DNA from 2 places in the Proteus terrae subsp. cibarius genome. Region 1 is predicted to be linked to the other one. Evidence: predicted binding sites of a transcription regulator. Region 1 holds the regulator's gene; the other holds the start of a gene.

Region 1 (5,063 bases):
TGCAAACGATGAGGAATATCTGCAATTGCATCTACTTTTTTTTGTTGCTCAAGTTGCGTTTGTAATTCACTTAATTGTTGTTGCTGTAAATTAAGAGCGTGTTGTTGTGCTTCTAGTGTGCGTGTTGTTTTTTTGAGAGCAAGTTTTAGTAACTGCTCTTTTTCTTGTTCTGCTTTTTCACTTTTCTGACTAATTAGATATTTCTCTGCAATTTCATCATATTGTTCAAAATAGCGTTGCCACAAAGGGAAATTCTCAGCAAGTTGAGCATAAGCTGTATGCTGATTTAAATATTCACTTAGTTCATTGAATTGTTTTTGCGATCCAGCTAATTGGATTTCTGTTAATTGTATTTTTTCCAGATATTCCGACTGTGTTTTTTCCAGTGTGTTTTTTTGCTGTTTTTTTGCTGAAATATCTTGTTGTAGCAAGACTAACTGGTTATCTAATGGCGTCACTTCTTCACGAATAAGCTGTAATATTTGCTGTTTTTTCTCATCGTGTCGTTTAAATGTGTCACGAGCCTCCACTAGGTGCTGGTTAATAGGTTGGCTTTGTTGTTCAATAAGCTGTTTTTCTGCTTTCAAGGTTGAGAGTTGTGACTCAATATAGATTTGTTCTTTTAATAGACGATTTTTTTCATCATAAATCGGGCGGATCTTTTCCGCGGGTTCGCTATTTTCAAGACGTTGAATATCGGGCTTGGCAGCAACTAATGCTTCTTGCGCTAAGTTAACTTCTTTTTGTGCTAATAGCTTGTTTTTATTGATTTCAATGTCTTGTTCTTGCCACTGCTTTGCTGCTTGATATTCCTGTTGTTCTTTTTGTAATAATCTCTCTTTGGCAAAAAGATCAGTTTGCTCAGTTAATAAAGCTTGGCGAGCATTTTCATCTAATAACGCCATCATTTCGGCTTGTTGTTTTAGTGCTTTTAAGGCTTGTTCTTGTTCACGCCAATGTTTAAAGATCGATTGGGAAATATGGCGATAAATATCTGTGCCAGTCAGTTCTTCGAGTAATTCAGCGCGAGATTTATCATCTGCATTTAAAAAGGCCGCAAATTGTCCCTGAGAAAGCAACATAGACTTAGTGAAACGATCAAAATCGAGCCCTGTAATATTAATGATCATCTCTTTTACTTGGCTTATTTTGCTGGCTAAGATTTTATCTTCACCGCCCGTTGTATTTATTTTAACGAGTTCAGCCTGTGGTGCTTGAAGATTGCCATCTTCTTTATAATTGGCACGGCGTTGTTCCCAAAATGCACGATAAGCCACACCTTTGACTTCAAATTCAACTTCGGTTAAGCACTCTGCGGTATGACGTGTCATTAATTCATTTTGTGATTGTGTGACTTTGTCTAATCGTGGAGTTCGATGATAAAGCGCTAAGCTAATCGCATCTAATAGTGTGGTTTTTCCTGCCCCGGTAGGACCCGTAATCGCAAATAATCCGTTGCTAACAAAAGGCTCTTGATCAAAGTTGATTTTCCACTCACCTTTTAAAGAGTTAATATTTTTAAATCGCAGACTTAAGATTTTCATTATGCTTCGTTATCCTCTTGTTCTGCCATTTCAACAGCTTGTTTAAACAATGTTGTTAACCGTGTTTTAGTTTCTTTTGAATCAAATTCATGCTGTTCTAAGCGCCTTTCAAAAACATCATAAACCGTTAATTCGGTCAGTGTTTCGTTCTCATTTTGCGTGAATACTTGGCGCTGTTTTCTGGCTCTTCTTAATAAGATCACATCAAAAAGTGGATCGTTAGTTAGCTCTTGAACACGAGTTTGTATATCACTGAGATAATCTTGTGTTGAAACTTCGATATCCAACCAAATAGTGGTGTCTGTTTCACTGTATTGTTTTTTTAAATCATCAAGTTGTATGGCTATCTCTTTTAATGAGCCACTGATAGTGCGTAGCAACTGAAATTCAGGAATAGGTAATAGTGTGAGGTGAGTTAATTTGTCTTGCTCAAAATCGATAAGGCAGACGCTTTTTTGTTGTCCGCTTTCATCAAAACTTAAAGGAATAGGGGAGCCACTATAACGAATATGGCCTGATTTATTCACTACTTGAGGGCGATGAATATGACCAAGAGCAATATAGTCAAATTCAGGAAATAGTGTTGCAGAAAAAGCCTCTAAAGTACCGATATAAATTTCACGTACAGAGTCGGTTACACTTGCCCCAATGGTTGTAAGGTGACCTGTTGCAATAATAGGAATATTGACGTTCAGTTGCTTACGTAAATCAAGAGCCTCTTGATATTGAGCTTGGTAATAATCAGCAATCGCTTCTTTTAGGGCATTTTGTTTTTCAGCACCTGATTGCCCACTTTTACTACTTACCATATCTCTAGGACGTAGATAAGGGATCGCACAAAGTAATGCTCCCGGAGTATTATCTTTTTGAGGAAGAATAAGCGGGGCTTGCGGTGTTTCAGTATGAATATTGGCAATAACCGTTGTATTTAAACATGCTAATAATGATTTAGATTCATTTAGTGTCGCTACAGAATCGTGATTACCACCAAGAATAACAAGCTGGCATTGTGTATCTCGGATAGCAACAACAAAGCGGTTATAAAGCTCTCGGGCATAACTTGGAGGAGAGCCTGTATCAAAAATATCTCCTGCAACAATCAATGCATCAACTTGATAATGCTTAATTTGAGCTAACAACCAATCAAGAAACTGTTGATGCTCTTGTGCTCGAGTTTTTGTAAAAAAATATTGCCCTAAATGCCAGTCTGATGTGTGAATAATCCGCATTGCTATTCCTCTTTTTTATCTGATGAAGAGTATAGCGCACCTTACTTTTTTAGTGAAAACTCAACAACAAGCCTTCTTTTGAGTGATATTTCACCAAAAAATGATTTATTTACCTTAACAACAGGGATCTATTTCAGTAATGTTAAGGTTAGTCATAAATCTGTCATAAAACTGCATCATAATCATTTTGACCCTCTATATACATTACACAGGATAGAGTATGGCAAGGCGTATTCTTGTTGTTGAAGATGAAACCGCAATTCGAGAGATGATCTGTTTTGTTTTGGAACAAAATGGTTTTCAACCTATTGAAGCAGAAGATTATGATTCTGCATTGAGCTTTCTTATTGATCCTTACCCTGATCTGGTTTTATTAGATTGGATGATCCCCGGTGGATCAGGCTTGCAGGTAATAAAACAGATGAAGCGGGAAAGTAACACCCGTGATATTCCAATTATTATGCTAACGGCAAAAGGGGAAGAAGAAGATAAAGTTCAAGGGCTAGAAACGGGGGCTGATGATTACGTTATTAAGCCTTTCTCACCTAAAGAGCTTGTGGCTCGAGTGAAAGCAATTTTACGACGGTTATCACCAATGTCTACGGAAGATGTTATTGAATTCAATGGCTTAGGGCTTGATCCCGTTTCTCATCGAGTAACGAGTCAAGATAAACCGATTGATATGGGACCTACCGAATTTAAACTCCTGCACTTTTTTATGACACATCCTGAACGCGTGTATAGCAGAGAACAACTGTTAAACTATGTTTGGGGAACAAATGTTTATGTCGAAGACCGTACTGTTGATGTGCATATTCGTCGTTTACGTAAAGCCATCGAAGAAGATGGTCATGACAGAATGATACAGACAGTACGTGGAACGGGATATCGTTTCTCTGCCCGTTTCTAAGTCAATATGGGAGTAATCGTCAGGTGTTAGAACGACTATCGTGGAAAGCCCTCGTTTGGGGGCTATGTCTATTTTGCTTACCTGCTTTTATATTATCGCTTTTTATCGGGCATCTTCCTTGGTTGCTGGTGGCATCGCTACTCAGTGCACTTGTGTGGCATGCCTATAACTTGCTGAAATTATCTAAATGGTTATGGTTAGATCGCTCAGTACTGCCTCCGGAAGGAAGAGGGGGATGGGAGCCTATTTTTTATGGTATTCGACAAACCCAACAGCGTAATCGTAAACGACGCAGAGAATTAGGCGACTTAATTAAACGTTTTAGAAGTGGCGCTGAAAGTTTGCCCGATGCCGTTGTGATGATGACAAATGAAGGGAATATTTTTTGGTGTAATAGCCTAGCTCAACACTTACTCGGCTTTCGCTGGCCGGAAGATAACGGACAAAATATTTTTAACTTATTACGTTATCCTGATTTCTTACACTATTTTACTGCAGGCGATTTTAGTCGCTCTTTAATTATTTCACTTAATAATGGTTCTATTGTTGAGTTTCGAGTGATGCCATACAGCGAAGATCAGCGCCTAATGGTGGCGCGAGATGTGACAGAAAAAAATAAACTAGAAAATGCACGACGTGACTTTTTTGCTAACGTTAGCCATGAATTAAGAACACCACTCACCGTTATTCAAGGCTATCTTGAAATGATGGAAGAAAATAGTGTCACGAAACCCGCAGAGCATAAGGCGATAGTGACGATGCAAGAGCAAGCTAAGCGCATGGATACGCTTGTTCAACAACTCTTACAACTTTCTCGTATCGAATCTGCTCCTCATATTGATTTAAATAAAATTGTTGATATTCCTGCTGTTTTGGCTTTATTACAACAAGAAGCAGAATCATTGAGTCAAGGTCAACGCCATATTATTTTTGATGTTGATGAGCAGTGGGCTGTTCGAGGTAATGAAGAGCAATTACGTAGTGCGGTTTCTAACTTAGTGTATAACGCTATTAATCACACTGAAGAAGGTACAACAATCAAAGTCAGTTGGAAGAAAGTTCCCCAAGGTATGTTATTTAGTGTTTCAGATAATGGATCGGGGATTAGTGCAGAACACTTAACTCGTTTAACAGAGCGCTTTTATCGTGTTGATAAAGCTCGCTCTCGTCATTCTGGCGGTACTGGGTTAGGTTTGGCTATTGTAAAAAAATCACTGCTTCATCATCACTCTCAATTAAATATTGAAAGTAAAGTAGGTGTCGGGAGTACGTTCTCTTTTATCCTTCCTCAAACATTACTTACCGCTAAAAAAACACACGAGTAGTCTGTCTTTTTTTAAAGCCTTTATTACTTGTCTTTAATCTGTGATAAAGGCTTTT
Region 2 (5,063 bases), 190 kb from region 1:
TTAGTCCTTTTTTATTTTGCTATTTGATAAACATCAGGCATATCAGTAATTAGCATATCAACACCCCATTGCTCATAATCTTTCACTTCTTCAGGATCATTTGGGGTATAACAATAAATTTCATAGCCTGCTTGTTTTAACAATTGCGCTTGTTCTTGCGTAAGGTATTTGTAATTACAATGCACACTAAAACCATCAATCGCTTTTAGCGTTTCTAGCGCATTATCAGGGATCTCATCCCATAATTGCCCTCTACGAATAAAAGGCAGATATCGTTTCATAACAATAAGTGCATGTGTATCAAAAGAAGAAAATAGAATTTGCTCATTAGGAATATCTGCACTTTTTATCATGTCAGAAACCGCTAAACATAAACGATCAACATCATCATCGGGCCACGTTTTCAGCTCAATATTAAGCTTTGTTCCTGAACGCTTAATGAGTTGTAATCCTTGTCTTAAAGAAGGAATTTTCTCACCTTGATAGAGTGAACTAAACCAACTTCCTGCATCAAGGCGATGTAAATCATCTAAGGTATGAAAACGCACAGCACCTTGCCCATTCGTGCAACGATTAACTGTTTTATCATGAATAAGCACAGGAACATGATCCGCGGTTAATTGCACATCCGTTTCAATCCATTCGCACCCGAAATCAATCGCCATTTTAAATGCAGCCAGTGTATTTTCAGGGGCTTTTCCAGAAAAACCTCGGTGAGCAGCTATCTTCATTTCTCTCTCCTTTTCATTTGTGCCGACATCATGACAACCATTTATGACAGCAATTTGACAGTCATACCATCAATATATCTTCATTTAATTGTCACCCTTTTGTCATAAATAACATCTAGGGTAATTCGCAGATTAGATTGCACCTTTAACTCTCGATTAAAAAGGAAATTCTGCATGTCGATAAAATCAATAACAGGTCTTGCTGTTGCGATGGCGTTATTTACTTCTCCTACACACGCAAAAACACAAATTGAATGGTGGCATGCAATGGGAGGTGCACTTGGTCAGAAAGTCAATCAAATCGCCTCTGATTTTAACGCCAGTCAATCTGAATATGAGATAAAACCTGTTTATAAAGGCACTTATGCTGAAACGATGACCAGTGCAGTGGCTTCATTTCGCGCTAAAAACCAACCTGCTATTGTACAAGTATTTGAAGTGGGTACAGCCAGTATGATGGGAGCTAAAAAAGCCGTTTTTCCTGTTTATCAATTAATGGAAAAAACTAACGAACCTTTTGATCCTAATAGTTATTTATCAACTGTCACGGGTTACTACACCACCAGTGACGGCAAAATGATGTCGTTGCCATTTAATAGTTCAACACCGGTGCTTTATTACAATAAAACACTCTTTAAAAAAGCGGGTATAGAACAGCCACCTAAGACATGGAAAGAGATGGAAGCTGTTTCTCAAAAACTGCTCGATTCTGGTGTTAAATGCGGATTTACTACTACATGGCAATCGTGGACACAAATCGAAAACTTTGGTGCTCGCAATAACTTACCTATTGCTACCCAAAATAATGGTTTTGATGGCTTTGATACTACTTTCCTATTTAATAAGGCACCTTTCGTCGCTCATATTCAACAAATGGCAGATTGGTCGAAATCCGGTATTTTCAAATATGGCGGACGCCAATCAGATGCAATGCCTCTATTTTATACTCAAGAGTGTGCAATGGTGATGGAATCATCTGCGGGCTTTGCTGGTATTAAAGAGAACATGAAAGGTCTTGATATTGGTGTTAGCCAATTACCTTACGACGATACTCTTGTACAAAAACCAGCAAATACCATTATTGGCGGAGCATCATTATGGGTTATGTCTGGGCGTCCAGATGCCGAATATAACGGTGTTGCCAAATTTTTCACCTATCTTTCAAGCCCTGAAGTTCAAGCCGATTGGCACCAAGCAACGGGTTATTTACCCGTCACTAAAGCAGCTTATGCGTTAACACAGCAACAGGGTTTTTATCAGCAAAATCCAGGAGCTGACACCGCAATATTACAAATGACAACCTCAGAGCCTACCGCAAACTCAAAAGGATTACGCTTTGGTAATTTCCTACAAACTCGAGAAATCGTTGATGAAGAGTTAGAGAAAGTGTGGTCAGGAAAACAAAGTGCTCAAGTTGCATTAGATAATGCAGTTACACGTGGAAATGAGCAGCTACGCCGTTTTGAACGTACTCAACAATAGTCACTTGTATTAGGCGAGCAAAATAGCTCGCCTTCTGTTTTTATCGATTTACTGGATATTGTATGGCTTCTCAATCCATTTATTTCAAACAAAAATGGCTACCTTTAGCGCTGATTTTTCCTCAATTAGCTATCACGCTTATCTTTTTTATTTGGCCTGCTGGGCAAGCTTTCTTTCAGTCATTTCAATTAGAAGATGCATTTGGGCTGAGTCGAGAATTTGTTGGTTTTGAAAATTTTCAGCGACTTTTTAGCAATAGTTATTACTTTGATAGTTTGATCACGACGCTTATTTTCAGTACCAGTGTTGTATTTTTATCTATGTTATCAGCGCTGGTTTTGGCGGGTATTGCCGAACAAATTTTACGGGGCAAGCTTTTCTATCGCACCATTTTAATTTCACCCTATGCCATTGCTCCAGTTATTGCAGGCTTTCTTTGGTTATTTATGCTTGATCCCACAATTGGCGTATTAAGCCAACAATTAAAGAAAATCGGCATTAACTGGGATCCGGTACTGAATACACATCATGCTATGTGGATGGTGATTTTAACGGCGACATGGAAACAAGTGAGTTATAACTTTCTGTTTTTTCTCGCCGCATTACAATCTGTGCCTAAATCGCTTTTAGAAGCAGCCGCTATCGATGGTAGTGGCCCGATTAAGCGATTTATAACGATCAGTTTTCCTTTAATTTCTCCTACCACCTTTTTCTTACTCGTGGTTAATTTTGCTTATGCCTTCTTTGATACTTTCGCCATTATTCACGCGATGACGCAAGGTGGCCCCGGAAGTAGCACATCAACACTGGTTTATAAGGTCTATAACGATGGTTTTGTGGGGTTAGATTTAGGCTCTTCCGCCGCACAATCTGTTATTTTGATGTTTATTGTCGCGATATTAACCATTATTCAATTTCGCTATGTTGAGAAAAAGGTGGCTTACTGATGGTTGAACGTAGACCTTTATTTCATGCTTTTTGCCACTTTATTCTTATTGTCGGCATTCTTTCTGTTGCGTTCCCTGTCTGGATTGCACTTGTGGCAACAACACATCAAAACACCGAATTTGCTACTGGCTCTCCTCTTTGGTTTGGTGCTGAAGGCTTCAATATTTTTAAATCGATATTTTCACAAGCAGGCACTACGCAAAATAGCGCTATTTCAATTAATAGCATGTTATTGAATTCATTGATTATGGCGTTAGTGATCACCATCGGGAAATTAACAATCTCAATTTTATCGGCATACGCCGTCGTTTTCTTTCGTTTTCCAGGAAGAATGTTGGCCTTTTGGACTATCTTTTTTACGTTAATGCTACCTGTTGAAGTTCGCATTATGCCTACATTTGAGGTTGTCACTAATCTCAATATGTTGAACTCTTATACAGGTTTAACCATTCCATTAATTGCCAGTGCCACAGCCACCTTTTTATTTCGCCAATTCTTTCTTACCATCACTCCTGAATTAATTGAAGCCGCTAAAATTGATGGCGCAGGCCCTATTAAATTCTTTTTCACCATCTTACTTCCTCTTTCTCGCACCAATATCGCAGCCCTATTTGTCATCACTTTTATTTATGGCTGGAACCAATATCTTTGGCCAATGTTGATCACAACAGATACTCACTACTACACCATTGTCATGGGCATTAAACAGATGGTTGCGGTTTCTGATGGTGTTGTTGAGTGGAATAAGATTATGGCAACTACGTTAATTGCAATGTTGCCTCCCGTCCTTATTGTCATTTTGATGCAAAAAGCCTTTGTAAAAGGCTTTATTGATACGGAGAAATAACATGACAACCGTCACTCTCACAAATTTAGAAAAATGTTATCCAAATGGTCATCAAGCTATTTCAAAATTAAATCTTTCTATTGAGCAAGGTGAAATGGTGGTATTAGTCGGCCCAAGCGGTTGTGGTAAATCGACTTTACTGCGAATGATTGCGGGGTTAGAAAACATTACACAAGGTGATTTATTTATTGATAATTTACGAGTTAATGAGTATGAACCTAGTGAACGTGATATCGCCATGGTGTTTCAAAACTATGCTCTTTATCCTCATATGTCGGTTTATAACAACATGGCCTATGGTTTACGTAATCGAAAAACACCCAAAGCAAAGATTGAAGAACTCGTTACCAATGCCGCCCAAATGCTGGAAATCAGCCATTTACTTGATAGAAAACCCAAAGAGCTTTCAGGGGGACAACGCCAACGTGTGGCTATGGGAAGAGCCATCGTTCGTGATCCTAAAGTCTTTTTATTTGATGAACCTCTTTCTAACCTTGATGCAAAACTACGGGTACAGATGCGTTTGGAGATCAAAAAATTACAGCGGAAACTCTCCACAACCTCTATTTATGTGACGCACGATCAAGTAGAAGCGATGACATTAGCCGATAAGTTAGTGGTTCTAAATCAAGGAATTATAGAGCAAGTAGGCACACCATTAGATATTTATGAAAATCCGGCCTCCGTGTTTGTGGCCACTTTTATGGGCTCGCCAGCAATGAATATCTTAGATACTCCGATTAATTATGGTGTGATTGAAATCGCTGATGGGCATATTGCCGTTTCATCTCAGCATTTTCCTTATCAAGCCATTAAATTGGGTTTACGTCCTGAACATTTGATTATTAGCCATCAACATCCTCTTTTTCATGTTGATGTGGAGTTTATTGAAGCACTGGGTGCAGATGTTTTAATTTATGCCACTACTTGTGATAAACAGAAACAACCTCTCGTTATTCGTGCGCCAAACGATCATGGGGTAGAAATTGGTAATAAAATAGGTCTTACCATTCACCCAGAAAATATCCATTTCTTTAATGAACAATCGGGGAAGC

The links. The regulator PhoB, encoded in region 1, activates phosphate uptake and scavenging genes when phosphate is short. The targets are predictions, from matches to a motif close to CTGTCATAAAACTGNCNNAT.
Region 2: ugpB (sn-glycerol-3-phosphate ABC transporter substrate-binding protein UgpB) is a predicted target of PhoB. The motif match lies at 773-792, and genes of this name have one in related genera.

What each region holds. Positions count from the first base shown of each region.
Region 1 is NZ_CP047349.1:663,856-668,918, forward strand. Features, by position in the region: gene GTH25_RS03075 (AAA family ATPase) at 1-1,544, opposite strand, end outside; gene sbcD (exonuclease subunit SbcD) at 1,544-2,773, opposite strand; gene phoB (phosphate regulon transcriptional regulator PhoB) at 2,994-3,683, shown strand; gene phoR (phosphate regulon sensor histidine kinase PhoR) at 3,707-5,008, shown strand.
Region 2 is NZ_CP047349.1:469,068-474,130, reverse strand. Features, by position in the region: gene GTH25_RS02295 (glycerophosphoryl diester phosphodiesterase) at 12-731, opposite strand; gene ugpB (sn-glycerol-3-phosphate ABC transporter substrate-binding protein UgpB) at 906-2,213, shown strand; gene ugpA (sn-glycerol-3-phosphate ABC transporter permease UgpA) at 2,276-3,160, shown strand; gene ugpE (sn-glycerol-3-phosphate ABC transporter permease UgpE) at 3,160-4,008, shown strand; gene ugpC (sn-glycerol-3-phosphate ABC transporter ATP-binding protein UgpC) at 4,010-5,063, shown strand, end outside.